One region of the uncultured Planococcus sp. genome, then DNA from elsewhere that is predicted to be linked to it. Evidence: riboswitches for the same ligand, from Rfam matches in the RefSeq annotation. Region 1 holds a riboswitch; each other region holds the start of a gene.
What was found. A riboswitch is a leader RNA that binds a small molecule or an ion and turns the genes downstream of it on or off. The one in region 1 is predicted to bind lysine.
Positions count from the first base shown of each region.

Region 2: linked by a shared signal. The riboswitch ahead of Q0785_RS15565 (Na+/H+ antiporter NhaC family protein) and the one ahead of Q0785_RS13220 (aspartate kinase) in region 1 are both predicted to bind lysine.
Region 3: linked by a shared signal. The riboswitch ahead of dapA (4-hydroxy-tetrahydrodipicolinate synthase) and the one ahead of Q0785_RS13220 (aspartate kinase) in region 1 are both predicted to bind lysine.

Region 1 covers NZ_CANMXD010000008.1:164,266-174,035, forward strand. Annotated here, with positions in the region: gene Q0785_RS13215 (succinate dehydrogenase cytochrome b558 subunit) at 6-620, opposite strand; gene Q0785_RS13220 (aspartate kinase) at 1,030-2,256, opposite strand; lysine riboswitch at 2,380-2,554, opposite strand; gene uvrC (excinuclease ABC subunit UvrC) at 2,592-4,388, opposite strand; gene trxA (thioredoxin) at 4,443-4,757, opposite strand; gene Q0785_RS13235 (electron transfer flavoprotein subunit alpha/FixB family protein) at 4,914-5,879, opposite strand; gene Q0785_RS13240 (electron transfer flavoprotein subunit beta/FixA family protein) at 6,046-6,819, opposite strand; gene Q0785_RS13245 (enoyl-CoA hydratase) at 6,840-7,613, opposite strand; gene Q0785_RS13250 (TetR/AcrR family transcriptional regulator) at 7,631-8,215, opposite strand; gene Q0785_RS13255 (AMP-binding protein) at 8,312-9,770, opposite strand, start outside.
Region 2 covers NZ_CANMXD010000011.1:32,655-42,424, forward strand. Annotated here, with positions in the region: gene Q0785_RS15545 (YutD-like domain-containing protein) at 72-398, opposite strand; gene lipA (lipoyl synthase) at 414-1,337, opposite strand; gene Q0785_RS15555 (methionine/alanine import family NSS transporter small subunit) at 1,481-1,612, opposite strand; gene Q0785_RS15560 (sodium-dependent transporter) at 1,628-3,148, opposite strand; gene Q0785_RS15565 (Na+/H+ antiporter NhaC family protein) at 3,345-4,919, opposite strand; lysine riboswitch at 5,027-5,208, opposite strand; gene Q0785_RS15570 (bifunctional UDP-sugar hydrolase/5'-nucleotidase) at 5,280-6,623, opposite strand; gene Q0785_RS15575 (sulfite exporter TauE/SafE family protein) at 6,636-7,463, opposite strand; gene Q0785_RS15580 (DUF72 domain-containing protein) at 7,463-8,323, opposite strand; gene Q0785_RS15585 (DNA alkylation repair protein) at 8,544-9,221, shown strand; gene Q0785_RS15590 (hypothetical protein) at 9,383-9,571, opposite strand.
Region 3 covers NZ_CANMXD010000009.1:15,736-25,505, reverse strand. Annotated here, with positions in the region: gene Q0785_RS13575 (alpha/beta hydrolase) at 1-383, shown strand, start outside; gene Q0785_RS13570 (GGDEF domain-containing protein) at 397-1,335, shown strand; gene Q0785_RS13565 (STAS domain-containing protein) at 1,457-2,296, shown strand; gene dapA (4-hydroxy-tetrahydrodipicolinate synthase) at 2,347-3,237, opposite strand; lysine riboswitch at 3,367-3,545, opposite strand; gene Q0785_RS13555 (class I SAM-dependent methyltransferase) at 3,651-4,262, shown strand; gene Q0785_RS13550 (neutral zinc metallopeptidase) at 4,322-5,167, shown strand; gene Q0785_RS13545 (TraB/GumN family protein) at 5,299-6,465, shown strand; gene Q0785_RS13540 (hypothetical protein) at 6,584-6,829, shown strand; gene Q0785_RS13535 (efflux RND transporter permease subunit) at 6,930-9,770, shown strand, end outside.

The DNA.
Region 1 (9,770 bases):
CATTCTTAAACGAATGCAAACAATGCTCTGATACCAATGATCGATAATACAATAAATACTAGAAGCGTGAAATAAGTTGCGTTTCGCTGTGATGCTTCGGACTGTGTAATTCCCCAAGTAACAAGGAATGACCAAATTCCGTTCGAGAAATGGAAAACTGCTGCCAACACACCGACGATGTAGAATGCCAACATGAATGGATTGCTTAAAATGTTTTCCATCATATTGAAATCAGCTTCTGCTGCTGCTCCGATCGCGACTTGGAATCTTGTTTCAAAGACGTGCCAAGCGATGAAGACTACCAGGAAGACCCCTGTATAACGTTGTGCGACAAACAAAATGTTGCGCATGTAGCTATAGTGCCCAGGATTGTTCTTCGAAGTAAACGCTATGTATAGACCGTAGAATGCGTGATACATGAGCGGTAAATAAATGACAAATATCTCCAGGAAAATAACGAATGGAAGATTTGCCATGAAGTGAGATGCATTATTGAATGCCTCTACCCCTTGTGTAGCAAAATGGTTGACGATTAAGTGCTGCGTTAAGAATAAACCGATAGGAATGATCCCCAACAATGAGTGCAGCCTGCGCATTAAAAATTCACGATTGTTATCCAAAATTTTACCCCCCTCAAAACATTGATTGGCAACGTTCAACGCTAACGATATATTACGAAAGCACCTGAAGCCGCACACCATCATGATACATTAATATGACATATTTATTGTACTCTCCCCCTTTGGGAGCGTCAAGGCACCGAAACTCTTTTGAACAGATAGTTACTAAGTATTTTATTGGTGAATTACGCCCTATCTGCAATAAAACAGCTTGGAATGTAACCGTTTTAATAGAATTCTGACAAAAAGCGATTCTCTAATTGAGAATCGCTTTTTGACCCTAATTCACCGTATTGTAGTGATAACAGCATTATTGCACTATTGCTATTGAGAATTTGAACAAATTGTGAATTTTATCACTTACTATTATTATTTGGAGGGTGTGGCATTTTACTCGAACAGCTGCGCATTAAGAAGACTGGACTTCAGACAGGCCATAGGCATCATGTAAAGCATTCGCCGATTTTCTCATATCTGATTCCGGCACCACTACTGAAATTTTGATTTCGGATGTGCTGACCATTTTCACTGGAATCTCCTGGCTTCTTAAAATATCGAACATCCGTGCAGCTACGCCCGGATTGGATACCATTCCCGACCCCACAATCGACACTTTCGACAAACCGACCTCGACGTTCAGCGACAGGAAGCCGATTTCATCTTTTGCGTCTGTGAGGACGCGGCGCGTTTCTTCCAGGCTTTCCTGAGGGATGGAAAATGAAACCGATGGCGGAAATTCATCACTGATGCTTTGGACGATGATGTCCACATCAATCTGATTTTCAGCAAGTTTTGTAAATATATTGGCTAGGGAACCGTTGAATGGTTTTTTATAAGTGACGGTCACACGCGCGATTCCCGGTTCAAATGCAACACCTCTGACGATTAAGTTTTTCTCCACAGTGATCACCTCTTGTATGATTGTGCCAGGCTCATTTGAATAACTTGCTCTGACGGATAATGGTACATGATTGTTTTTTGCGAACTCGACTGCGCGCGGATGCAGGACTCCTGCCCCCAAATTGGCGAGTTCCAGCATTTCGTCATAGGAAATCTGTTCCAGCTTGCGTGCACCTGTGACAAACCGGGGATCCGATGTATAGACACCGTTGACATCTGTATAAATTTCGCATTTCTCCGCTTTTAAAGCTGCGGCCAGTGCAACAGCCGTCGTATCAGATCCACCTCGGCCGAGAGTGGTGATATTGCCGATTTTATCGACTCCCTGAAAACCGGCCACCACACAAAAATAGCCATTTTCCAATACACGTTCAAGACGATCTGTATGGATTTGTTCAATGCGTGCATTGCGGGGCACGGATTCTGTTTCGATACCCGCCTGCCAACCGGTAAAAGATAAGGCTTCATGTCCCAGCTTTTTGAAAGCCATTGCCAAGAGCGAAATGGTGATCTGCTCACCAGTGGCCAGCAGCATATCCATTTCCCGCTTTGGCGGTTCAGAAGAAATTTCCCCGGCCAGCCCCAGCAGCGTATCGGTCGTCTTACCCATAGCCGAAACGACAATGACAACCCGTTTGCCTTTTTCTTTTTCACGGATGGCCCGTTCAGCCACTCCGATGATCTTTTCCGGAGTTGCGACAGACGTCCCTCCAAATTTCATGACGATCGTTTCCATTTCATCCACTCCCACATTTAGTATGTGGCCCTCACTATGACCGGCAGCAAAGCCGGCCACAAAAAAAGGCAGTTCACCGCAACCACGGTAAACTACCTCTTTCATCATGTACGAAAAACGTCCATGTGAGATAGCCCTCCAGAGATTGACTCTGACAGCTCTGCATTTCTTAAATGCAGAACCAGCATGCGCAACAGCAGTAACACGCAAACTTCGGCGACCGCCCCTTTCACCATTCATCTCAGATTCTGCAAATCTCCGAATGCTTACTATTGACGTTCGCGCCTCTATCATCACTTTTCCAAGTGATTCAATTATTCTATTACGATAACACGTTAAGATTCACTTGGCAATGTGTCTTCCCCAAAATGCTGACTGATGGACAACGCCAGCGCTTCCGGCATTCCGGCCTCTTTGATTTCTTCCACAGAGGCTTCTTTGAGTTTCTTGACAGATCCAAAATGCTTCAGCAGCTGCTGTTTGCGTTTCGGTCCGACTCCTTCAAGACCGTCGAGCGCCGACTGGATCGAATTCTTGCCGCGCAGCTGACGGTGGAAAGTAATGACAAAACGGTGGACCTCATCTTGAATCCGCTGCATCAGATAGAAAGCTTCACTGGTCCGCTTGAGCGGCACAACTTCAGCAGGCGACCCATACAGCAATTGGGAAGTTTGGTGCTTTGCATCTTTCGCCAGTCCCGCAATCGGTATCGATAAACCGAGTTCGTCCTCCAGGATTTCGCGCGCCGACTCCATCTGGCCTTTCCCTCCATCGATGACGATCAGATCCGGCAAAGGCAGACCGTCTTTCAGGACCCGTGAATAGCGGCGGCGGATAACTTCGCGCATGGCCGCATAATCATCGGGCTTGGAAGCATTGCGTGTTTTGTATTTCCGGTAATCCTTTTTGGAAGGCTTGCCGTCGATGAATGTAATCATCGCAGATACCGCATCGGCTCCTTGAATGTGGGAGTTGTCGAATGCTTCGATGCGCAAAGGCGTTTCGATGTTCATTGCTTCTCCCAGATCTACGCAGGCACCGATTGTCCGTTCTTCCTGGCGCTCGAGCAGCTGGAATTTCTCTTTAATGGCAATTTCGGCATTTTTCTTAGCCAGCGCCACCAAATCTTTTTTCTTGCCGCGCTGGGGAACCAGTACACGGACTCCAAGCCATTCTTTCAACATCTCAGGATCATCCGCTTCCGGCAACAGAATTTCACTCGGCTTGACGTGGTTGGCCTTTTCATAAAATTGGCCCAGAAACGTCAAAAACTCTTCTTCTGGATCCCGATAGAGCGGAAACAGCGAAACGTCGCGTTCAATCAGTTTGCCTTGACGCACAAAAAAGACTTGTACGCACATCCAGCCCTTATCGACTGCATAGGCAAAGACGTCGCGATTGGTGAAATCGTTCATCGCCATCTTCTGTTTTTCCATCACGGTTTCAATCATGGAAATTTGGTCGCGGTATTCCTTGGCACGCTCAAATTCCAGGTTCTCCGAAGCTTCGGACATCTTCTCGACCAATTGCTGCTTCACTTCCCGGAATCCGCCGTTCAGGAACCTGGTGATGCCGTCGATCATTTCCTGATAGGTTTCCTTTTCGACAGGCTTGACGCAAGGAGCCAAACATTGCCCTAAATGATAGTACAAACAAACCCGATCCGGCATGGTATGGCATTTCCGCAATGGATACAGACGATCCAACAGCTTTTTCGTTTCCGCTGCCGCATAAGCATTCGGGTAAGGGCCAAAGTACTTTCCTTTGTCTTTCTTCACCTGTCTGGTTGTAATCAGCTTCGGATGGCGCTCTCCAGTGATTTTCAAGTACGGATAGCTTTTGTCATCCTTCAGCATGATATTGTATTTAGGGTCATATTTTTTGATCAAATTCAATTCGAGAATCAGCGCTTCTTTATCAGAAGAAGTGACGATATATTCGAAATCCTCGATTTCATTGACCAGACGCTGTGTTTTTGCATCGTGGCTGCCCGTGAAATACGAGCGCACGCGGTTTTTAAGAACTTTCGCCTTGCCGACATAAATGACGGTATTCTGGCGATCCTTCATCAAATAGCAGCCTGGTTGGCCAGGCAATACTGCCAATTTATGCTGAATCAATTCGTTAGCCATCTTTTATCTCACCCTATTAAAAAACCGGGCACCATCGCTGGACCCGGTTAAGAATTATGCGTGTTTTTCAACCAATTCAGCTAAAGCTTCTTTCGGTCTGAAACCAACCACTTTGTCAACTGTTTCTCCGTCTTTCATCAACAGCAAAGTCGGAATTGACATGATGCCGTAGTTTCCAGCTGTTTCCTGGTTTTGATCCACATCAACTTTTACGATTTTAACTTTATCGCTCATTTCAGCGTCTAATTCTTCCAGCACTGGAGCGATCATTTTACATGGTCCGCACCAAGTTGCCCAAAAATCTACTAAAACGAGTCCTTCTGATACTTCTTGTGAAAAGTTCTGATCTGTTCCGTGTACGATTGCCATGAATAATTCCTCCTTATGATTGAACCAAACTATATACAGAGTATAGCATGTGCTAAAAACACTAGCTATTTTTTTGCCTACTCTTCCAATACCCCGCATCTGATGGCGTTAAACAGAAAAAGGCGGCTGGCCCAGTGGACCCGCCGCCATTCAAAATTACATTACCTTCTTGAATTCTTCTGTCAGCATCGGGATGACTTCGAACAAGTCTCCGACAATGCCGTAATCCGCTACTTTGAAAATGTTCGCTTCGGGATCTTTGTTGATCGCCACGATCACTTTCGAGTTGGACATACCAGCCATGTGTTGGATGGCGCCAGAAATACCAGCTGCGATATACAGGTCAGGTGTCACCACTTTGCCTGTCTGACCGATTTGAAGCGAGTAATCACAATAATCCGCGTCACAAGCTCCGCGTGATGCCCCAACTGCGCCGCCAAGAAGATTCGCCAATTCCTGCAACGGCTCAAATCCATCAGCACTCTTAACGCCACGCCCTCCAGCTACGATGACTTTCGCTTCCGAAAGATCGACGCCTTCAGATGATTTGCGCACTACGTTTTTGATGATTGTGCGAAGGTTTGTAATATCAACCGACAACGAACTGACATCGCCTGAACGTTCCTGTCTTTCAAGCGGTGCAATGTTGTTCGAACGCACGGTGATGAAAACGATGCCTTCCTTCAGCTTCACTTTTTCAAATGCTTTACCAGAGAAGATCGGACGGATGAATACGGCATCATCGCCTTCGCCTTCAATGTCCGTTACATCCGAAATCAATCCGGACTGTAATTTGGAAGCGATTTTCGGAGCCAAATCTTTGCCGACTGCTGTATGGCCAAAGACAAGACCTTCCGGATTTTCCTGTTCAACGACTGCCATGAATGCTTGGCCGTAGCCGTCCGATGTATACGATTTCAAATGTGGATGTTCAACCGTTACGACGCGGTCTGCGCCGTATGCAATCAGTTCAGCGCCGAAATCTGCAACCGAATCACCGATCAGAACACTTACCACTTCTCCGCCGCCAGAAATTTTCTTAGCAGCTGCAATTGCTTCAAATGAGACATTACGCAAAGCGCCTTCGCGCGTTTCTCCTAAAACCAATACTTTTTTCGCCATAGTCCGTTTACCCCCTAAGTAGATGTGAAAATAGATGGAATGTTTAATTGCCGTTAGTTAAATGGAAGTTTCCCACTCTCAAGCTGTCAGAGCTGTGCGGCAAAGAGCGCCGCTTCGCCAGATCGTCTTACCCCTGTCAGAGCTGAACAGGCACTTCCGCTTTTCTTTATATAACCTTCGCTTCGTTGCGCAACAGGCCGACCAGTTCTGTTACCTGGTTCGGGATGTCGCCTTCCAGAATACGGCCAGCCGCTTTTTTCGGTGGCAGGTAGATTTCGATTGTTTCCGTTTTCGCTTCTACATCGTCTTCTTCGATATCCAAATCATCCAGTTCCAATTCTTCAAGCGGTTTTTTCTTCGCTTTCATGATTCCTGGAAGTGATGGATAACGCGGCTCGTTCAAGCCCTGCTGAGCAGTTACAAGAAGCGGCAATGATGTTTCCAATTCTTCCGCATCCCCTTCGATATCGCGGACGATGGTAACCGTTTCGCCTTCGATGCTCAGGCTGGTGATCGTTGTTACATAGTTGATGCCAAGCAAATCAGCAACACGTGGTCCGACTTGTCCGGATCCGCCGTCGATTGCTACGTTACCCGCTAAAATCAAATCAGCTTCTTTGTCTTTTAAATATTCAGCCAGTATGTACGCAGAAGTAAACTGGTCCATTTCTTCTATATCGTCTTCCGTGTTGATCAAGACCGCTTTGTCAGCGCCCATTGCAAGAGCTGTGCGAAGCTGCTTCTCAGCCTCGTCGCTGCCGATTGTGACCACTGTCACTTCGCCGCCGTGTGCATCACGGACTGTGATTGCTTCTTCAATTGCGTATTCATCGTATGGATTGATGATGAATTCCGCGCCGTCTTCCTGGATTTGTCCACCTGAAACGACGATTTTCTCTTCTGTGTCAAACGTACGTTTTACCAATACATAAATGTTCATGAACGTAAACCTCCCAAGTATTATTTCCCTTTAAATTGTGCTTCACGTTTTTCCAGAAATGCCTGGATTCCTTCTTTTGCATCTTCCGAAACAAAAACAGTTCCAAAAGATGCAGCTTCAGCATCTACGCCTTCATGATAGGACGCAGGCTTTGTGTACTGCAGCATCTGAATAGCCGCCTTCACAGAAACTGGACTTTTCTTCGCAATCTTGCGGGCGATTGAAAGCGTTTCCGAAAGTAGGTCTTCTTCTGCATAAGCACGGTTAGCCAAACCATATTGCGCAGCTTCCGTTCCGGAGATCGGATCGCTCGTCAACAACATTTCTGCTGCCTTCGCTGCCCCTACATATCTCGGCAGGCGCTGTGTTCCAGCAAAACCGGGAATCAACCCTAGTTGAAGCTCCGGTAATCCCAGTTTAGCATTTTCAGTAACAAATCGCATGTGGCAACTCATTGCCAATTCCAATCCGCCGCCTAAAGCCGCTCCGTGGATCGCTGCAATGACTGGCTTATGGAAAGTTTCGACACGTTCAAATACTTCCTGGCCACTCGCTGATAATTTTGAAAATTCTTCTCCTGAAGATACTTGCGTAAACTCCTTGATGTCAGCCCCTGCAGAAAAGAACCTTCCTTCTCCGTGCAGGACGATGACGCGAACCTCTTCATCATTCTCCACTTGGTTCAACAATTCATCGACTTCCAAAATGAGTGAACGCGACAGTGCATTTGCCGGCGGGCGATTAATCGTCGCGACAGCTACTCCATCTTCTTTTTTCCAACTGATAAATTCCATCCAATGAGCCCCTTCCCTTAAGCCTGCATGCCTTTCAGCAGCAAACGCTGAACTTGTGGTGCGAGTTCGACTAAATCGTATTTATGATCATTCATGACCCATGTAGTGATGGTCTCATCCATTGTACCAAAAACCATCTGTCTGGCTAAACGAATATCCATTGCCTCATCGAATTCGCCATCTTCCATGCCTTTGACCAGAATTTTGTCCATCAACTTCAAATATTCACGCAGCACATTATTGATCTTCATACGAATTTCGTAATTTGACTGCCGTAATTCAAGCTGTGTGACGATCGCCAGATGGATGTCACTGGCCAATAACTCAAAGTGGCTTTCAATCATAAGGCCAAGCTTGGTCGATGCATCCAGGTCGCGGGAGATGATTTGTTCCAGCTTACTGACGAACACGCCCATCTTTTCCTGAAACACAGAAATCAGGATGTCTTCTTTGTTTTTGAAATACAAATAGATCGTTCCGTCGGCCACACCTGCCTGTTTGGCTATTTTCGAGACCTGCGCCTGATGATAGCCATTTTCAGCGATGACAATAACTGCCGCATCAATGATTTGCTTATATTTCGGCTTATCTTTTTTTACCAAGTTGTCACCACCCAAAAAAATATGAAAATATGAATGGCGATTCATTCATATTTTCATATTATAGTTTATTCGATAAAGTGTCAAGTTTTTATCCGATTACGATGTAATTGCTTCGTCTTGCTTTGCGATCTCTTCATCCACCAGCGAACGGCGCAGAATTTTTCCGACTGCAGTTTTCGGCAGTTCTTTGCGGAACTCATAAATACGCGGTACTTTGAATGAAGCTAAGTGCTCCCGGCAATACGTATTGAATTCTTCTTCTGTTACATTATAGCCTTCTTTCAGCACAATGTATGCTTTTACTGTTTCACCGCGATACGGATCTGGGATACCGGCAACTACACATTCCTGCACGGCTTCGTGCTCATACAACACTTCTTCGATTTCGCGCGGATAAATATTGAAACCACCTGCGATGATCATGTCTTTTTTGCGGTCGACGATAAAGAAATGGCCTTCATCATCCATATAGCCAAGGTCACCAGTCAACAACCAGCCATCTACAATTGTAGCAGCGGTTTCTTCGGGTTTATTCCAATAGCCTTTCATCACTTGAGGTCCTTTGATGGCAATTTCACCGATTTCACCGTTCGGCACCGGATTGGTCGTACCTGTCTGGAAAATCTTGCAGTCGGTATCCGGATACGGTAAGCCGATCGAACCTTTCGTCCGCTCTCCCCATACCAAATTTGAATGGGTGACGGGAGACGTTTCCGTCAATCCATAGCCTTCCACCAGTTTTCCGCCGGTCAGCTTCTCGAATTTCTCCTGTACTTCCGCTGGAAGAGGTGCTGAACCGCTTAGGCACGCTTCAATAGAAGACAAGTCGTATTTGGCGATATCGGGATGATTCATCAATCCAATATACAAAGTAGGGGCACCTGGGAAAAGAGTCGGCTTTTGTTTGTTGATGGTCTTCAAGGCCGTTTCCGGATCGAACTTCGGCAACAGCACCATCTTATTGCCTTGCATGACGGATAGGATCAACACCGTCGTTAAACCGTAGACATGGAATAACGGGATGATTCCGATGATGGTTTCTTCGCCGTCTGTGGTTTTATATAGCCAGCTGTCGCACATCGTCGCATTTGAAATGATGTTCTTATGCGTCAGCATAACGCCTTTCGGCGAGCCCGTGGTGCCTCCTGTATATTGCAGCAAAGCCAAATCTTCTTCGAAGTCAAATGGAGTTTCCTGAACAGTCGGTTGAGCGGTTTTCATGATTTCAGTGAACAGGTGATTAATGCCTCTGTGCTCGACTTTTACGGTCATGCCATACTGTTTCTTCTGAATGAATGGATAGACCAGATTTTTCGGGAATGTCAGGTAATCCTTGATGCCCGTAACGATGACATTCTCAAGATCCGTTTCCTTCAATACCTTCGAAATCCGAGGGAATAGAATGTCCAAGCCGATAATAGCTTTTGCACCTGAATCCTTCATCTGGTAGGCGATCTCCCGCTCCGTATATAACGGGTTTGTCATGACGACAACGCCTCCCGCATAAAGGATTCCATAAAAGCTGATAACTGCCTGAGGACAGTTCGGCAACATG
Region 2 (9,770 bases), on a different contig from region 1:
CAATAGGCGTTTGAAAATCTTTCATTACTTCCTTTATCATATCATAATGCACGAAAAAAACCCCCGGCGGATTAAACATCCGCTTCGGGGGCCTGCTCTTCTATTACTTCAATCGGAGGTGCTGCTTTACCGACTTTCTTTATGACAAAATAAGCACAGCCAAAATTGCAGTATTCATAAAGGTAGTCCTGTAATGTGCTGATTTTTGTATCGTAAGTCGCTTTATGGTTAGTATCTTCAAAAAAGCCTTTTAACCGCAGTTGTCCATAGCCCCAATCTCCCAAAATATAATCATATTTGGATAAGATTTCGCTGAAACGCGCGGTTATTGCCTCCTCTTGGAAGCCTTCCCGGTAATCGATTAATATGTCATAATTCCACTGATCCAATGTGATCACTTATCTCACCATCCATTAGCTGTTTATAGCAGCTGCTTGCTCTTCTCCGAGGCGCTGGCGCTCTTTCGCAGCTGCATTGACTTGCTCATCCGCATGATAGCTGCTTCGGACTAGAGGGCCTGCCTGGCAATGCGAGAATCCTTTAGTCATCGCAATTTCCCAGAATTCCTTAAATTCCTTCGGCGAATAATATTTTTGTACGTTCAAATGTTTTTTAGAAGGCTGGAGGTATTGGCCAATTGTCATAATATCGACATCATTTGCACGCAGGTCATCCATAACTTCAATAATCTCTTCTTTCGTTTCGCCTAAACCGATCATCAGAGAAGATTTCGTCGGAATTTCCGGATGCAGCTCTTTCGAACGCTTCAAAAGCTCAAGTGAACGATCGTATTTAGCGCGTGCTCTTACTCTTGGAGTCAAGCGACGGACTGTTTCGATATTGTGATTCAAAATATCCGGTTTTGCATCCATCAACCGTTCCAGATTTTCGTAGATTCCACCCATATCAGACGGAAGGACTTCAACAGTTGTAAACGGATTGGCGCGTTTGATCGCCCGGATGGTTTCGGCAAAGACCGCTGAACCCCCGTCTTTCAAATCGTCCCTCGCTACCGCAGTGATGACTGCATGTTTCAGGTTCATCATTTTTACAGAAGCCGCCACGCGTTCCGGTTCCTGGAGATCCAATTCATTCGGCAATCCTGTTTTTACTGCACAAAAACGGCAGGCTCTCGTACAAACAGCGCCGAGAATCATAAATGTAGCAGTTCTCCGAGTGCCCCAGCATTCATGGATATTCGGACATTTCGCTTCTTCACAAACCGTATTGAGATTGTTTTCCCGCATCATTTTTTTTAAATCCGTATAGTTTTCATTGGTGTTGAGTTTAATCTTTAACCAATCGGGCTTTCTGAGATGTTCCTGCTTTGTTGACACGCACATCGTCCCCTATCTATCTGATTTATGTATGGAATCCGGTTCTGTTCCAAATGTATCATATAAACCTACTCCTCACAAGTTCCCCTATAGCTTTAAAAACATGAAAAAGCCCGGAAACTTGAGGTTTCCGGGCTTGTAAATTATACGTTATCTGCAGCGTCTCTTGCTTTGTTCTTTTTGCTGCTGCTGATTGCATGAATGATGCTGGCAGCTAAGCCGCCCCAAATGATGACCATACCGATAATCATTACTACAATTGAACTCATAGTCATATGAAGCTCCTCCTTTTAATTGCGTTCGTCGTATTCTCCCTGCTCTTTATGCCATTTCCCAAGAGAGATGATAATTCCGAAGATCAGTGCAGCTGCAGCTACTGCCACACCGCCTGATAAAGTGAACATATCAGAATATCCTTCATAGTTTCCGGTTTCTGTATCAAACTCTTTCAGGATATTGAGTCTAAGCAACCCGAACATCATGTAGCCTAAAACGATTGGCGTGATGATTCCCAGACTGAACTTCCACCAAGCACCCAAGTGGATGTCTGAGATTTCGTTGGCATGTCCCTTGAGAAGATCCGCTTTACGGAATACCCAGATGACCAGCACAACTTCCACAAGACCGATCGCGGCAACACCGAATTGGTTGATGAAGTAATCCGCAAGATCCAAGAAGTACAAACCACCCTGTGTAGCAAATAGAATGGAAATCAAAGCCGCAATACCGCCTCCGAAAAGCACTGCCTTTTTACGGGAAATACCAAACTTCTCAGAGAATCCAGCAACATAGGTTTCCGTAATTGAAATCAGTGATGTCAATCCGGCCAGCGTTAAAGACAAGAAGAACAAGAATCCGAACAAGCCGTTAAAGCCGGGAAACTCATTGATGATCTGTGGGAAAACCACAAATGCTAATCCTACACCAGCTGTAGCAACGTCACCGACCGCCACTCCCTGTTGAGAGGCCATAAAACCAAGGGCGGCAAAAATACCGATACCGGCAAGCAGCTCAAAACTCGAGTTGGCAAATCCAGTGATGAATGCGTTGTTCGTGATATCCGACTTTTTAGGCAGATAACTGGAGTAAGTGATCATGATGGCAAAAGCTACAGACAAACTGAAGAAAATATGCCCATAGGCTGCCACCCAAACCGATGGATCCATTATAGCTTCGAAATTCGGCTGGAAGAACGCTTCCAATCCTACTAAAGCTCCATCTAATGTAACAGCCCGAACCACTACTGCGAAGAAAATGATCAGTAAGGTCGGTATGAAAATGCGGTTAGCCATTTCGATACCTTTTTTGACTCCAGCAAGCAGGATTCCTAATGTAATGATCCATACCAGAGCCAAAGGAATAAATACACCCCACACAATTCCGCCAGTTTGTCCTGGTTGAACTGTCAGCTGAAGAAATTCATTGAACAAGAAGTCCTGTGTATCTGTACCCCATGCCTGGTTGAATGAGAATATAGTATAGCGCATTGCCCAGGCGATAATAACAGCATAGTATACAGATATGACAAAGGACACGAAAACGGCCCACCATCCAAGCCATTCCAATTTCTTTCCGCCCATTCTGAAGAATGATAACGGTGCTGAGCCACGGTACTTATGGCCAATGGTAAATTCAAGTATTAGAATCGGTATCCCTGCAGTCAATAATGCAAAAAGATACGGTATGAAAAATGCACCCCCGCCATTTTCATACGCAACATATGGAAAACGCCAAATGTTCCCTAAACCTACTGCAGAGCCGACGGCAGCCATAATAAAGCCGGCACGTGTACCCCATTGCGAACGTTCCATCTCTCTTCCCCCTTTGTTTTCTCCCATTTTATTTACATAAAAATAGGAATTTTGAATGTTTTCAGATTATTAGTTAATCTAAAAATAGTATACCGAGCAGTCCCCTCAAAGTAAAGATGAATTCGCGATATATTTCAAAAAAACTATTGCGACAAAAGTAAAAAGGCAGAGAATTAGCTTCTCTGCCTTGTTTTCTTTATGCATTTTGTTGTTTTTCAATAATAGTTGTCCGTTGTGACCAGACGAGGAACAGCACTGCAAGTACCACTAAGACTACGCCTAAAGAAATCAGCAAGGAACCAGTGAAACCTATGACTATATACCCTATAGAAGCAATTCCAGCAGCCGTTAAAGCATAAGGGATCTGTGTCAACACGTGATCCATATGATTGCTTCCGGCTCCTGTTGATGACAGGATCGTCGTATCGGAAATCGGTGAACAATGATCTCCAAAGACAGCACCGGCCAGAACAGCTGATAAAGCAGGCAACAGCAATGATGGTTCCGCTTCGATCATGATTGTCCCAGCAATCGGCAAAAGGATACCGAATGATCCCCATGATGTTCCTGTAGAGAACGCCATAACACCAGCTAAGACAAATAATAGCACCGGCAGAATGGCTGTAGGAACGTTACCTTCAGAAACCACTCCAGCCAAATACGTACCCGTTTCGAGCGATCCGATCAAAGAAGTCAGCGACCAGGCAAATATCAAAATCAGCACTGCGCCCATCATTGATTTAATGCCTGCCCAAATACCTTTACCGATCCAACCGGCATTGGCTTTTTTATTGCTCTTGATTTGCATCGCATAAAGGATAATCGAAGTCAGTGCCCCTAATATCCCTCCGGCCAATAAAGAAGCAGGTACATCGGTATTTTCGAAAATCAGCCAGATATCGAATACTTGTCCGGCATTTTGATAGCCAGTCCAAATCATCGCACCTACCGTTCCGATAATCAACAAAAGAATCGGAAGCAACAAGTCTCTCATATGTCCGTGAGTATGCGACGGAAAATCTTCTTTCATTTCACCGGGGATCGTTTTTTCAGGATCAAAAAGCTGTCCTTTGGTGATCGCCAACACTTCGTGTTTCTTCATCTCTCCAAAATCGACATCACGTATAGCGACAAAGAAGACGATAGCCAATGAAGCGACAACATAGAAGTTCATTGGTGCCATCCAAAGAAAAGCTTCCAGCGCGGAATATTCCACGAAGGTCTGGCCGGCTAAGATGGTTGCAATGATACCGATGATGGCAGCACCCCAGCTCGATACTGGAGAGACCACACAGACCGGTGCAGCAGTCGAATCGATGAAGTATGCAAGTTTCGCACGTGATACTTTGTAACGGTCCGTAATCGGACGCGCTACTTGCCCGACTGCGAGTGCATTGAAATAGTCATCGATGAAGATGGCCATGCCCAAAACCACTGTCAGAACTTTTGCTCCTCTGCGGGACTTAATGCGTGTAGAAGCCCATTCAGCAAAAGCATGGCTTCCTCCCGACAGGCTGACGAATGCTGTAATGATGCCCAGCAATAACAGAAAAAGAATGATAAAGACATTATAGGCGTTAAAGCCTCCGTCCCAAAAAATGATAGCGAATGATGTGACTAGCTCCTGCAAGGCTGCAATTGGTGCAAACCATGTCAGAATTACTGCTGCCGCAACAATACCCGTACCGAGCGATAACAATACGCGGCGAGTCAGCAACACCATTACGATGGCGATGATCGGCGGCAAAATCGAAAAAATCGTATTCTCCATGAATCTTCCTCCTAGTTTTTGATGGGTGAAAAATGAGAAAAAAAAAGCCGACCTCTCCAGTTGGATAAGTCAGCCTTCTACAATTCGTCTGTGCGGTAAACATCAAACAACCCTGTAGCTCTCCATTTTAGCTTGCGCTTAAATGACAGTGACATTCTTGTTCAGAATGACCCCAATCCATTTCCTTAGACCTCGGAAAATGAATTTCGGCAAAACTCCCTTTCAGATGCGTTCAACGCGGTCAAACTCGCGCATCCTACTGATCAGTTCTGCAGCCTCTACCCACCAATATATATTTCTTTGTTAGCATAGCTCAAAATTAAAACAAAATCAAATGCGGATATACTCTGAACATTCCCTCTACTTCAAGGCTTTGCTATGAAAATACTGACTGAAGACATCCCTCAGAAACTCAGGCATGAAATACGTTTTCGCAGCTCTTTTCAAGCTTGGGAAAAAATAGCCGAACGTCAGCATGTCCAAAGTGATCAAGCGATAAATTCGATCGTGCACCGCCACTTGTCCATTGATGTAAAATCGGTGTTCGATGATCTCCATATTCATATGAATCATTTTGCCGAATACTACACCCCGGAATCCCATTCCTTTCAACTCGAGCTGTGGCCATTCCGAATTCAGGGATTGCAGGTAGATTTCCTTCAATTCCGCTCCACTTAATTCGACAAGGCAGGGGTTAATGGGGTGCGGCAGCATTTTGTGGAAATCATAGCGTGTCAGGGCACCTTTCGGCATGTCTTCCATAAAGATTCCTGCATTGAACAAAGCACAGTCTGCTCCGGCAAACTCTATCAGCGCTTTTCCGAATAAAGCACCAAGTTCGGAATCCTTAAACCACTCAGCTTTCAGAAGTTTTGTACTTTGAAAAACCAGCTCATCCATCTGGTTTTTCCCTTGCTCCACCAAAAAATCATCAAAGCCTTTTTCCACTTCACGCAACCTGGAAGTCTCAATCAGCTGCGCTGAGGATTTACCGAACTTCTCCTCTACAGTAATCTGGCCAATGTAAAAGCCGAATTTCCCCGCAGCACCAAGCAGTGTATCTCCCAGCCATTTTCCTTCATGGAAAACGTGGTGCGTATGGGCTCCCAGGATGATGTTGATCTGTGGGCAAAGCTCTGCCAACAATTCATCTTCTTTGATGCCAAGATGCGACAGACAGATAATCAGATCGACCTGTCCTTCAATTTCTTTTACTGCCTGGATGATCGACTCTTTCGCGTCTGTTATCTGCCAGCCCAATTTGCGGTAGAATGGAGTAAATTCTGCAGTCGCACCGACCAGCCCGATACGGGTTCCATTCATCGTACGAATTATATGGGAAGGCTTTGCCCATATCGGACGGTTGCCTTGAAAATCAAATAGATTCGATACTACCACTTCAAAATCGGCCTGGACGTATAAGTCATTCAGCTCTTCTTTAGACAGGGTGATGCCCTCATTATTGCCGATCGTAACGGCATCATATTCCGCTTCGTTCAATAGCAGCACATTGCCTTTTCCTGCCGTGCCTTCAGTATAAGGATGCGAACGGTCGACATGGTCACCAATATCCAAAATCAGACAGACGTCCCCTTCTTCTTCATGCCATCTTTTCCGCTCAGCTAAAAAAGACTTGATGCGCGGCCAATTTGTAAAATGGCTATGCAGATCATTCGTATGGTAAATATGAATAGTTTCGCTCATGAAAACACCTCTTTAAGAACTGAATATTCCTTCGTAAATCGATCGCAATCCCAGTATCAGCAACACCAGGCGCAAAATCGTCACCAGCATTTCCGAATTGAGGCGTTTGTTTAATTTGGCCCCTATTTTTGCACCGATATACGCGCCGGGAACAACGGCAAGCGTATAGACCCACGGCACATGCCCCAGCGAAATATGCGTTGCAGAATTGACAATGGCTGATAAAAAGACCATAAACATGGAAGTGCCGATTGCCACGTGCGGAGGGAAGAGAAATAAGAGAATCATGGCAGGGACAATAATCGAGCCGCCGCCGATCCCGAACAATCCTGAAGCGAATCCCACAAAAAAGGTCAGCAGTAAGGCAAACCAGATGGGATAGCCGTAAATGAATTGCTTATTCTGTTTATCTGTGAACGTTGTCTTTCGTCCATTGTCTACGAACCAGCGGACAGCCTTAAGGCGATCGCGCATAAGCAACAGCAAGGACAGCAATACGAGCAGAATACCAAAATACAAATTAAATGAAGGCAAATCCAGGTTTTTATTGACGAAAGCGCCAATCACTGTGCCCGGTGCACTGCCTGCAAAGAAAATAAGTCCACTTTTATAATCGACCGTCCGGACTTTCATATAAGCTAATGTAGAAGAAAGGCCAGTAAAAATCATCATGATGACGGACAAGCCGACAATTTTCTGAGGTGAAAGCTCGGGAAAAAATGCAAAGCTGGTACCCAGAAACAGTAAAGCCGGTACCAATATAACGCCTCCACCAAGACCTATCAAAGCGCCAACAATGCCGGAAATCACTCCGACAAGCGCCATGATCAAAAAAACCATCAAAATCCTCCTTCAAATAAATCCATCTGCTTGGACGAAAGCCCATCAAACGACAGTTCATTCATTTTCTGGAACTCTTTGGCATCGCCTGCTGCATGCCCTCCAGAATTATTATTGAAGATTACATAGACATGTTCAGTCGTGTCAGCCAATGTTTTTACCGCTCGGCTGATTTCCTCAAGCTCTTCTTTATTGTAATCATACAGATAACGGACTTCCCGCCACTTCTGCCCATGCCCTGGATTCAGCCAGCCATGGACATTTCGGCCATGTATACGCAGCAATACCTTATCTTTTCTTGACGAGATCGGAACCAGCGGAATAGAACCGTCACCTGCCTGCGGCTCGTCGCAGACCGAATGGATCAGATTATTGTCCCGCAGAAAATCCAGCGTTTTTTCGCTCATGCCATTGGCGTACCAGGACTGATGGCGAAACTCAATCGCCAGATCAAATTCTTCCAGGCGTCCGGTAATTTCCCGGAGCTGGTCGACATTGTCCTTTTGGCAATCAAACCAAGGCGGAAACTGAAGCAGCACCATCCCGAGCTTACCAGCTTCCTTCAATGGCCGTATCGATTTACTGAATGCTTCAAACATTTCGTCACGCGTTTCAAAGGGGTTTTCTCCACGCTGGTGGCCTGTCATCCCTTGGTAGGCTTTTACTATAAACTGAAACTGTTCCGGTGTCTCCTCGATCCACTTACGGATATTCCGTTCAGGTTGAACCGCATAAAAAGAAGAATCCAATTCGACGATTGGAAAATGAGCACTGTAATCAATTAATTTTTCTGTTTTCTTTGAGCCTGGGCTATAGACATCCGGATGGTCTCCCCAACCCGTCAAACCTACATAAATCATTGTCCCGCCTCCATTTTTCTTTATTATTTTATGATAGCATAGAAAAAAAGGAACGTCTTTTTTTAAGAGAATTCCTTTAGCAGATATGACGTTAAAATTCAGGGAACAGCAATAGAGCACATACTTTAAAGCGCTTTGGTAAGAAATAAGACAATTGCTCCTTCATAGTGTACTTTAGGCTGTACTGCACTTTTTAAAAAGAATAGGAGATGAAACGACAATGAAGAAAACATGGGATCACAAAGCACTCATCCAGAAATTTGAAGTTCATCGAAACGAAGCATTGGCTATTCCGATGGCCGCCTATATGAGAAATCACTTTGACTTTCTCGGCATTAAAACGCCTTTACGGAAAGCATTGCTGAAAGAGTTTTTTTCGGAGTATGAACTTCCAAAACCGGAATGTATTGCAGAAGAAGTGTGGAAGATTTACGGGTTTCCGGAACGCGAATACCAGTATGCGGCCATTGCATTGCTTGAAAAAATGAAAAGAGAGTTAAGTCTTGAAGTGCTGCCTTTTCTTCGCCAGTTGATTGAAACAAAGTCCTGGTGGGACAGTGTCGATTCCATTGCCCCACGAACACTTGGGTACCTTATCCAGACAGAGCGGACTGCCGGTACAAATGCCATGATCGAGTGGTCTCTAGCCCCGAACATCTGGACAAACCGCGCCGCTATTCTTCATCAATTGAAGTATAAACAACAGACGGACACAGCTGTTCTGAGCGAGATCATCCTGCAGCATGCTGCATCTCTAGATTTCTTCATCCAAAAATCAATCGGCTGGGCTTTGCGCGAATATGCGAAAACTGATGGCGAGTGGGTCCGAGCATTTGTTCTGGAGCATGCGTTGATGCCGCTCAGCAAACGGGAGGCTCTGAAAAATATAAAAGAATAAAATTTATGGATATGCTTCCCCTATAAGCTAAGCATGGAACACAGTCTATCTTCGCTTTTATTTGTGGATCCGTAATTTAACCGAAAAAAATAACCTTTAGCATACATGCAGTACGCCAAAGATTATTTGATCTAACCAAAAGAACATTTCAATTTAGTGTTTTAGAATAACCCGCCGAGACCTTTGCCGCCGCCAATGACGGATTTTGCAGATTCCAGAAGTTCATTTCTTTCATTTTCATCGATCTTTCCATCATCGTAAGCTTGTTTGGCTTGCTCCATGACTTCTTTTGCTTGACCCAGGTCCGCGTTACTAAGCTTTTGTTTTAATGCATCGAATGTTTGACTCATGTTCAGCATTCCTCCTTTAAAATTATCTTCTTACTACTATACCCTTTGTGAAGACTCTAAACCTGCACTGGGTTAACTAACCCTTTCTATAGATTGGAGATCGTCTGCCTTTCTATATAAGTTGAACTAAAGAAACCAGCTTTTACACGACGCTTTGGGCGCGCCGGCGCTAAGAGATATAGTGAATTCGAAGTGGGCC
Region 3 (9,770 bases), on a different contig from region 1:
TCGACGAACTGCTGGATATGATGGAAACCAATTACATGGAATGGGCCAAATATTTGGCGCCTGTCGTTATGCAGAATGAAGATCGCCCTCAGCTTGCGGAGGATTTTGAGCAACTATTATGTTCGAATGACCCACTGATTGCCCGGCAATTCGCGGAAGTGACATTCACTTCGGATCTCCGAGACAAACTGGATCAAGTAACAGTGCCTACGTTGATTCTTCAGCCAAAGTTCGATGCGATTGCGCCGCTTGAAGTTGGGCAATATGTCCACGACCACATCAAGGACAGCCAAATGATTATAATGGAAGCAGTTGGCCATAATCCACATCTGAGTGATTCAGGAGAAACGGTGAAATACATCAAGGCATACCTGGAAAAATAGAGGAGTGGAAACAGTGGAACAGCAACTCGATAGGGCGCCTTGCGGTTATTTGGTTCTGGACCAGGACTTGCGTATCGTCGAAATGAACAAAACACTGCAGAATATGACGAGGGTAAAGAATCCACAGCATATGCATGATTTATTGACAATCGCTTCACGGGTTTATTTCCAGACCTATTTTACTCCCTCCATTAAAATGCACGGGACGGTAAATGAAATGTTTTTGACCTTGAAAAGTGATGCGGGTCCAATGCCTGTGTTGATGAATACGGCAGAACAGGATGGATTTTATGAATGTGCTTTGATTCAGATGAGCGTCCGGGGAGAATATGAAAAGGAGTTGCTGCTGGCCAAGCGCAATGCAGAACAAATCAACCGGGAAACAGCAGAAGCTTATGAAAAGCTGCAGGCCTTGATGGCTGAAGTGGAATGCAAACAGCAGGAGCTGATGGATCTTAACCTGGAACTGCAGCAGTTGGCTACGACAGATCAGCTGACAGGCTTGAAAAACCGCCGCTACTTGGAAGAAAGGCTCACTGAGCTTTTAGCGCAGGCGGAAAATGGCAGAAAAGTGGCTGTCCTGATTTTGGATATCGACCATTTTAAGCAAGTCAACGATACATATGGACACCAGATGGGGGATGCCGTGCTGCAGGAATTGGCTTGGCGCCTGGAAACGGAAGTGGGATCTGAGGGGATTGTGGCACGTCTCGGTGGAGAAGAGTTCGTGGTGGTCCTGCCGGATGCCGGAATAGAGGAAAGCCTTAAACTCGGCAATACTTTATGCAATCTTATGGAAACAGCTGATTGGCAGCATGTGCCCGTCACGGTCAGCATCGGGGCCGCGGCTTACACAGCTGAAGATGGCGTGGATAGTCTGCTGGCGCGGGCTGATGGATTTCTCTATAAAGCCAAGGCCAATGGCAGAAACTGTGTGTTTGGAATCGAATAAAAGCCGAGCTAACCATCCGTTTTTAAAACGGATGGTTTTTTATGCGGAAAACTCCTTACAATCACCGGCTCAAGAGCTATAATAATGGCATATGAAAATATCTTCGCCATTGGAGGTAATGATGGAAAAAACGAATCGATTGCTTGGTGAACGGGTGTCAGCAGATAAAGAATTGATCGCTCAATTGGTCCATGAAGAAGCGGTCCGAGATGTTTCTACGGAGCAGCTTGAAATGAACAAAGCTTTTATCGACATTGTCAATAAAGCTCGAATCGATTTTGTGGAACTTATCGGAACGTCGATCAGCAATAGCTGTGATGTAAAAAAAGTCTATGCGGATGTTCAAGAATGGGGAGAAGAGACCGGGAATTTTTTTCTTGAAACCGGCAGATCGCTTGAAGACGCGCTCGCAGAAACGTCACTTTACCGCAAGCATATCGGAACAATCATTAAAACCGAAGCGGTTCGAAAAGACATGGAACTCCAGCTTCTTTTTAATGTCATGGAATTTTTCCACTCCCTGCTGGATCATGCGGCTTATTCTTATACCCATGCTTACACGGCCTCTTATCAACGAAAATTGAAATCGGCAAGAAAAGAATTTCTTGAACTTTCCGCACCGGTCGTACCCGTCAGTGATCAGATCGCTATTTTACCTTTAGTGGGCAGCATTGAAATTGACCGGGCACGCTATATACTGGAACAGACTTTACTTGCCGCAAATGAACTGAAAATCAACGTGCTGATTGTGGACCTCTCGGGAGTGGTGAGGGTGGATTCGATGGTGGCCGAGCAGATCATCAAAATCATCCGGTCGCTGAAGCTGGTCGGTGTACGCTCGGTTCTAACCGGCATCCGTCCGGAAATTGCCTTGACACTCACGGAAATCGGAGTCGATTTGAAGGACTTGGAGATTGGCGGCAGTTTAAAGCGCATGCTTCACCAGATGAATATCAATTGACCCCTAAATAAAAACGCTGAAGCCTAAAGGCTCCAGCGTTTTTTAGGTAGTCAGTTTGTTACAGCTTCAGAATGAAGATCAGGCAAAGACTTGCGTAAAGTGACAGTTTCTTCTTCAGTCAATGGAATCATCGGCAAGCGTACACCGCCAACTTCCACACCCTTCATGTTAAGTGCTGCTTTGACCGGAGATGGATTAGGTGCGGCGAACAATGCTTTCATCATCGGGACCAGTCTGCGGTGAATAGCGGCAGCAGTGCTCACATCGCCTGTTTTGAAGCTGGTGATCATGTCCTGCATATCGTTGCCAATGACATGCGCGGAAACTGAGACGATGCCAGTACCGCCGATTGACAGCATCGGCAAGGTCAGGCTGTCATCGCCGCTGTATACAGAAAATGTAGCCGGTGTTTTTTCGATGATCTCTGCAGCTGCGTCCAAGTCTCCACTCGCTTCTTTGACAGAAACGATATTGTCGATCTTGGACAAACGAATGATTGTCTCTGTAGACATATTGACCACACTGCGGCCTGGGATGTTGTACAGCATGACAGGGAGGCTTGTTGACTGGGCGATTGCCTGGAAATGCTGGAACATGCCTTCCTGTGAAGGTTTGTTGTAATAAGGCGTGACGAGCATGATCCCATCAACGCCTGTTTCTTCAGCCTGTCTCGTCAAAGAAATGGAAGCGCGTGTATTGTTGGAGCCGGTTCCTGCAATTACCGGAATCCGTCCGGCGACTGTGTTGACGGTAAACTCAAATAACTCCACTTTTTCCTCTGACGATAAAGTTGGGGATTCTCCTGTTGTGCCTGCGACGACAAGGCCGTCTGAACCGTTTGCGATCAAATGCTCTATCAGTTTTTGTGTTGCCGGAAAATCGATTTCTCCATGTTGGTCGAATGGCGTCACCATTGCTGTAATTACTTGGCCGAAATTCATAATGAACACACCCTTTTCTAATTTTTGTCGAAACTTAGAGGTGAGGGGCCAGTCAGGAATAAACAAAAAAAGCAGCAACGAGGGGGTCCCGTTGCTGCAGTAGAAACAATGTTTAACATTCGTTCCTGTGCATCAGATAGCCCTCCATATAGTTTCCTATATGACAGTCCTGCATTTATTGAATGCAGACCCAGCGCACGGAAAAATGAGATTTCCGCCACTTCGGCAAATCCCCCTTTCGGCAAACGTCAATGGATCTCATCATCCTCGTTTTGCGTACTGATGGTTTTTGCGCCTCTATCCTACTCCTTAAAAGCTGGAGCAAGAAATATTTAATTAGCTGTACTATAACAAATTCTCTTGTAAATTGCAAGACGAAAAATGTAAAATCTTATGAAAAGGGAGGAGTTCGGATGAATGAGCAGTCACATGACCGTCGGCTGAATATTGTAACTGCAGGAAATCAGCAGGGTTTCACGGATTCGCTGCACCATAACCGGTATGAACCAACTCCTTATGAGCTGTTGGACAGGCTGTTCGATAAGTACAGCTTGTCTCCTGGAGACCGGCTGGTGGATGTGGGGGCTGGAAAAGGCCGTTTGAACTTTTATGCCCATCATCTATTTGGTGTGGAAAGTGCGGGCATTGAGATGAATCCGGTATTCTACGCCGAAGCTTTGGAGAACAAAAAGCACTATGCAAAAAAACATAAAAGCGCTGAAAAGAGCATTGCCTTCTATAATTGCCTGGCACAGGATTATCCGATCGATGCGCGGGACAATAAATTTTATTTCTTCAATCCATTCTCAGTGCAGGTATTCATCAGTTTTATTAACGACGTTTTGCGCTCTGCCGAAACAAATCCGCGGATGGTGGAACTGATTTTGTTTTTTGCTCCACAGGAATACAACGATTTCCTGGAAAACAGTACGGCCTTTGAGTTAGTGGAGGAAATTCAGCTGCTTGGTTTCCATAAAGAGCCACGCGAACGTTTTTTAATATACCGACTGCCACATATGGATTAGAAGTAAGGCAATAATGGGTATGTTTTAACTAAAAACAAATTTGAAGCGGGGGAACCTATATGGAATGGAAAGGCAGAAAAGCCAGCAGGAATGTTGAAGACCGAAGAGGGAAAGGCGGGGCCATGGTTGCAGGCGGCGGCATCGGCGGCATCTTGATTGTCCTGCTGGTGGCATTTTTGGGTGGCGACCCGGGCGTCATTCTGGATCAATTGGGAGGATCGGCCGGAACCACTTCAAATGAGCCGTATGTTGCGACGCAGGAAGAAGAGGAGTTGGCTGAATTCGTATCGGTCGTTTTGGCCGATACCGAAGAGGTCTGGACAGAAGTATTTGCGGAAGAAGGCATGGAGTACGTTGAACCGACTCTTGTCCTGTATACCGGAAGCGTCGAGTCGGCTTGCGGGACAGCTGGTGCCGCCGTCGGTCCGTTCTATTGTCCGGGAGACTACAAGCTATACATCGATTTGAGCTTCTACAATGAATTGCAGAATCAGTTTCAGGCACCCGGCGACTTTGCCATGGCTTATGTAGTGGCGCATGAAGTCGGGCACCATGTACAGAACCTGCTCGGCGTCATGGAAGAAGTGCAGCCTCTCCGCAACCAGTTAAGTGAAGAAGAGTACAATAAAGTGCAGGTTCGCCTGGAGCTGCAGGCGGATTATCTATCCGGCGTCTGGGCGCATCACGCTCAAGGCATGGGCTATTTAGAGGAAGGCGATCTGGAGGAAGCGCTGACAGCGGCAAGCGCGGTGGGAGACGACACGATCCAACAGCGATCGCGCGGCTATGTAGTTCCGGAAAGCTTCACGCACGGCAGTTCTGAGCAACGCCAGCGCTGGTTCTATAAAGGCTTTCAGGCCGGTAATCTCAAAGAGGGCGATACCTTCAATGCAACTGATTTGTGATTCCGAACTGCTTTTGGCAGAAATCCAAGGGTGCGGCATTGATATTTTCGCTGTTGTGATTCATTATAAAGAATAGACAGTCTTTTCATCTATAATTGAAAAGAAATTCAGTTCTATAAAGGAAGTACAACATGACGCAAGATAATATTACACGCATAGAATACGGCGATAAAGAATTGATCCTGATCGGCACGGCACACGTTTCCAAGCTCAGTGCGGAACAGGTGAAAGAGGTCATTGAAGCTGAGCAGCCCGATTCAGTGTGCATCGAGTTGGATGCACAGCGCTATGAATCGGTCACACAAGGCAGTAAGTGGAAAGAAACTGACATTTTTAAAGTCATCAAAGACAAAAAAGCCAGTCTCCTGCTGATGAACCTGGCAATTTCCTCGTTCCAGAATCGCCTGGCAGATCAGTTCGGCATCAAGCCTGGCCAGGAAATGATCCAAGGAATTGCGTCAGCTAAAGAAACCGGCGCAGAATTGGTGCTGGCTGACCGTAATATCCAAGTGACATTTTCACGTATCTGGGGAAATATCGGCTTTATGGGCAAAGCACAGCTGTTGACTTCGGTATTCTTCAGCATCTTCAGTAAAGAGACGATTTCGGAAGAGGACCTGGAGAAGATGAAATCGCAGGATACCCTGAATGCCGTCATGAATGATTTCACCCAGTCCTTCCCTAAATTGAAAGAACCGCTGATCGATGAACGGGACCAGTACTTGGCGCAGAAAATCAAAGAAGCACCGGGCAAAAAAGTTGTCGCAGTCCTCGGTGCTGCCCATATTCCGGGGATTATCAAGGAAGTCCACAATGAACATGATTTGGCGGAATTATCAAAAGTTCCACCGAAATCGAAGTGGCCGAAAATCATCGGCTGGGCCATTCCATTGGCTCTTGTCGCCATGATTGCCATCACATTCATGAACAATCCCGCAGCTGGGATTGATCAAACCGTCAGCTGGATTTTATGGACAGCTTGTCTTGGGGCTATTGGAGCCGCTGCAGCATTCGGCCATCCGTTGGCCATACTGACTGCTTTTGTGGGCGGGCCGATCGGCGCCTTGCACCCGCTTTTGGCCGCAGGCTGGTTTTCCGGACTTGCGCAAGCCTATATCCGCCGGCCGAATGTCGGAGATTTCCAGACATTGTCGAAAGACGTTTTTACGCTCAAAGGATTTTGGGACAATAAAGTAACGCGTGTCCTGCTGGTCGTCGTGTTGACCAATATTGGTACTGCGGCCGGTAATGTCATCGGCGGTGTAGATGTCATCCGCTTGTTTTTCCAGAATCTATAATCGATCTTTCAACCGGACAGCTGAATTTGCTGTCCGGTTTTTTTTTATGGATGATGTTTATTTTTCAAAAGGGGGTATAGATTAAATAGAAGATTGACGAATGGGGAGGCGCGAAAAGGTGAGCTTCTTTTTGGTTGGGATTGTCTTGTGGTCGCTTGTCATTGGCGGAATTATACTGGCGGTTGTCGGTTTTTGGAGAAAGTCATGGCAAGCACTTGCCTGGAGCGGAATCGCTTTGCTGCCACCGATGCTGCTCATTTTTATGGGTGGGGAAGGAATTTGGTTCCGACTAGTTATTCTGGTGCCGCTGGTGTTGTTTATCGCTGCTTTTCTGATGAAACAGCAAAAGATGCAGAGCTTGTAGAACCGGATGGAAATTTCATCCGGTTTTTCTGTGCATTATACTGGCATTTATAAAGTGAAAGTTATACAATTGTTATACAAAAAGTAGAGGGGCAAAGCCGATGAATTACATATTAGAGCGCAGTAAATTATTTATTTTCCTGATTCTGATCCTTTCAATAATAGGAGCCTACACGTTCCTGACCTTGCCTCAACGTGAGATTCCGGAAACTCCATCAAGCCTGGTGCTGGTTTCGACGATTTTGCCGGGAGCGGGGCCGGAAGAAGTGGAGACTTCCATCACCAACCCATTGGAGCGTGAAATCCAGAAAGTGGATGGCATTTCATCCATGCAGTCCATTTCATCCAATTCAGCATCCATCATCACCCTGGAACTTGAGGACGGTGAAAATCCGGATGAACTGATCAACAGTATCCAGCAGCAGACGGGAAGTGCGGCTTCGGGATTTCCCGATACAGCGCAGGAACCTACTGTTGAAAAGCTGGATCTGACTTTCCCGTTGGTCTCCTACATGTTCTATGGAGATGAAGAAGAGCTGGCGACTATGGATAATGCGTTATCCGATTTGTCAGATCAAGTGGAAGCCGTTTCCGGTGTTGCGGGAACGACGGTAAAAGGGCTAAACACGCAACAAGTACTCATCGAACTGGACAGTGAAGAACTGGCAGCCAATAACCTGCAGCCGTTTGAAGTGCTTGAATCGCTTCAGCAGGCCAACCAGCCCTTATCGCTCGGAACCCATGACAATGGCAATGAACAGGTGACCTTGACCATTCAGCAAAGCGAAGGCATCGAAAAGCTGGAACAGCTGCAGGTAGGCGGAGCAGCGGTTCCGCTTGCTGACGTGGCGACCATTGAAACGGTAGATCAGGAAACTGCAGATATCGTCACTTTCGAAGGAGAACCTGCGATTTCCTATACCGTCTTTTTGCAGACAGAACAGGATGTTCCGTCTGTTGACGAAAATGTTTCAGAAGTAATTGAAGAATTCACCGAAACGCTGCCGGCAGGTGTGCAGGCAGAAAAATACGAATCCCAAGCGGATAATGTCAACACGATCTTTGATAGCTTGTATGTTTCATTGGCCATCGCAGTGCTGGCAGTTTTGATCGTCACCACAGCCGGCCTGACTTTATACGGAGCTTTTGCAGTTGCTTTGACCGTGCTGGCTTCCGTATTGATCGGCATGATTCCGATTCCGTTCATGGGTGTCGACTTAAACCAGATTTCGGTCATCGGCCTCATCATTGCCATCGGTATTCTGGTTGATGATAGTATCGTGGTCAACGACAATATCCAGCGGCGCTATAAATTAGGGGATTCGCCGCTTAATGGAGCCATCACCGGCGTCCGCGAAGTGTACCCGTCGATTATTTCCTCCAGTTTGGCGATAGTCGTGACGTTTTCGCCATTGCTGCTGTTGTCGGGCGGCAACGGAGCATTCATCAAAGCTTTGCCAAGCATCCTGATCACCACCATTTTGGCTTCGACGGTCTTGTCGATCACGCTGGTGCCGATGATGCAGTATTTAAAAACAAAAAGAAGAGCGAAGAAAATTTCAGACACTCCCGGATTCTTAGGGAAACCACTCGAGAAAATCGCCTTGTTCTATTCCAATAAAGTGCTGCGCAGCGTCTTGAAACGCCCGATTCTGGTAGGCGTTGGCGGGTTATTGGTAGCGACAGGCTTATTATCCCTTGCGCTCTTTACACCATTTGAATTTTTCCCGGCAGCTGACCGCGAAGAGGTGACGATGGATGTCCGTCTTGCGGAAGGCACCACTATTGAAGAAACAAATGCATTCCTGACAGACTTGACTGAGCAGGTCGCTTCAGAAGATGGTAATGTTGCTGAAACAGCTATTTTCTCCGGTGAAGGTTTACCGAACCTTTTCTCGGCATCGATGGACAATGCTGGCGGCAATACAGGCCAGGTAGCATTCCGGATTGACCGTGAAAGCACGACGGCTGCAGACTTCATCAGCAAATGGCAGCCGGAGCTGCGCGACCGTTTCCCAGAGGCTGAAATCTTCCTGGATACGATTGTTCAAGGGCCGCCTGTTGGTGCTCCTGTCACCGTCGATATCAAAGGTGAGGACACCGAAGAATTAGAGTCGCTCCGTAATGTGCTGAAAGAGCAGATGCTTGAAAACGGGGCGACAATTGTCACAGACAACCTGGGAGATCCGGTGCCGGCTATCGAATACGTGCCGAACCAGGATGCTCTGCAGGAAAATAGTATAGCGCTCAGTTCGGTGACAAACCAGCTTCAGCTTCTGACACAGGGTGTGCCGTTGTACACCATTTACGAAGGGCAGATGCCATATGAAGTGTATCTGAAACAATCAGGCATCGAAGACGGCGAACCGATTGACTTGTCTCAGTTTGATGTTCCTTCACTCGCTGAACAAGGGCCGCCGCAATTGGTGCCGATGGATGAATTGCTGACAGCTGAAGAAACAGATCGATTAGCTCAGATTCCGCATAAGCAGGCCGATCGTTCCATCACGCTTCGCGCATTCGGCGAAGTGGATGACTTTGAAAGCAAAATGCTGGATGTAGTGGATGCTGAACGTGATTCATTGCCGGAAGGCTATGAATTATCGACTGGCGGCGAAAACTCGGATCAGGAAGCATTCTTTGCTGAAATCGGCGTGCTGTTCCTGGTCGTGCTCCTGTTGGTTTACCTGGTCATCGCTTTCCAGTTTAAATCATTCAGCTTGCCATTCCTTGTGTTGATCGCCGTGTATTTGGGTATTTCCGGTGCGATTCTAGGCTTGTTCCTGACACAGACACCGCTCAGCTTCCTGGGTGTCATGGGAATCGTTTCCCTGACAGGAATTGTTGTGCGCAACGCGGTCGTTCTCATCGACTTTGTGGAAGCGCGCCGCCTGTCGGGTGACTTCGATATCAAAGAAGCCATCATCGAATCAGGCTATGCC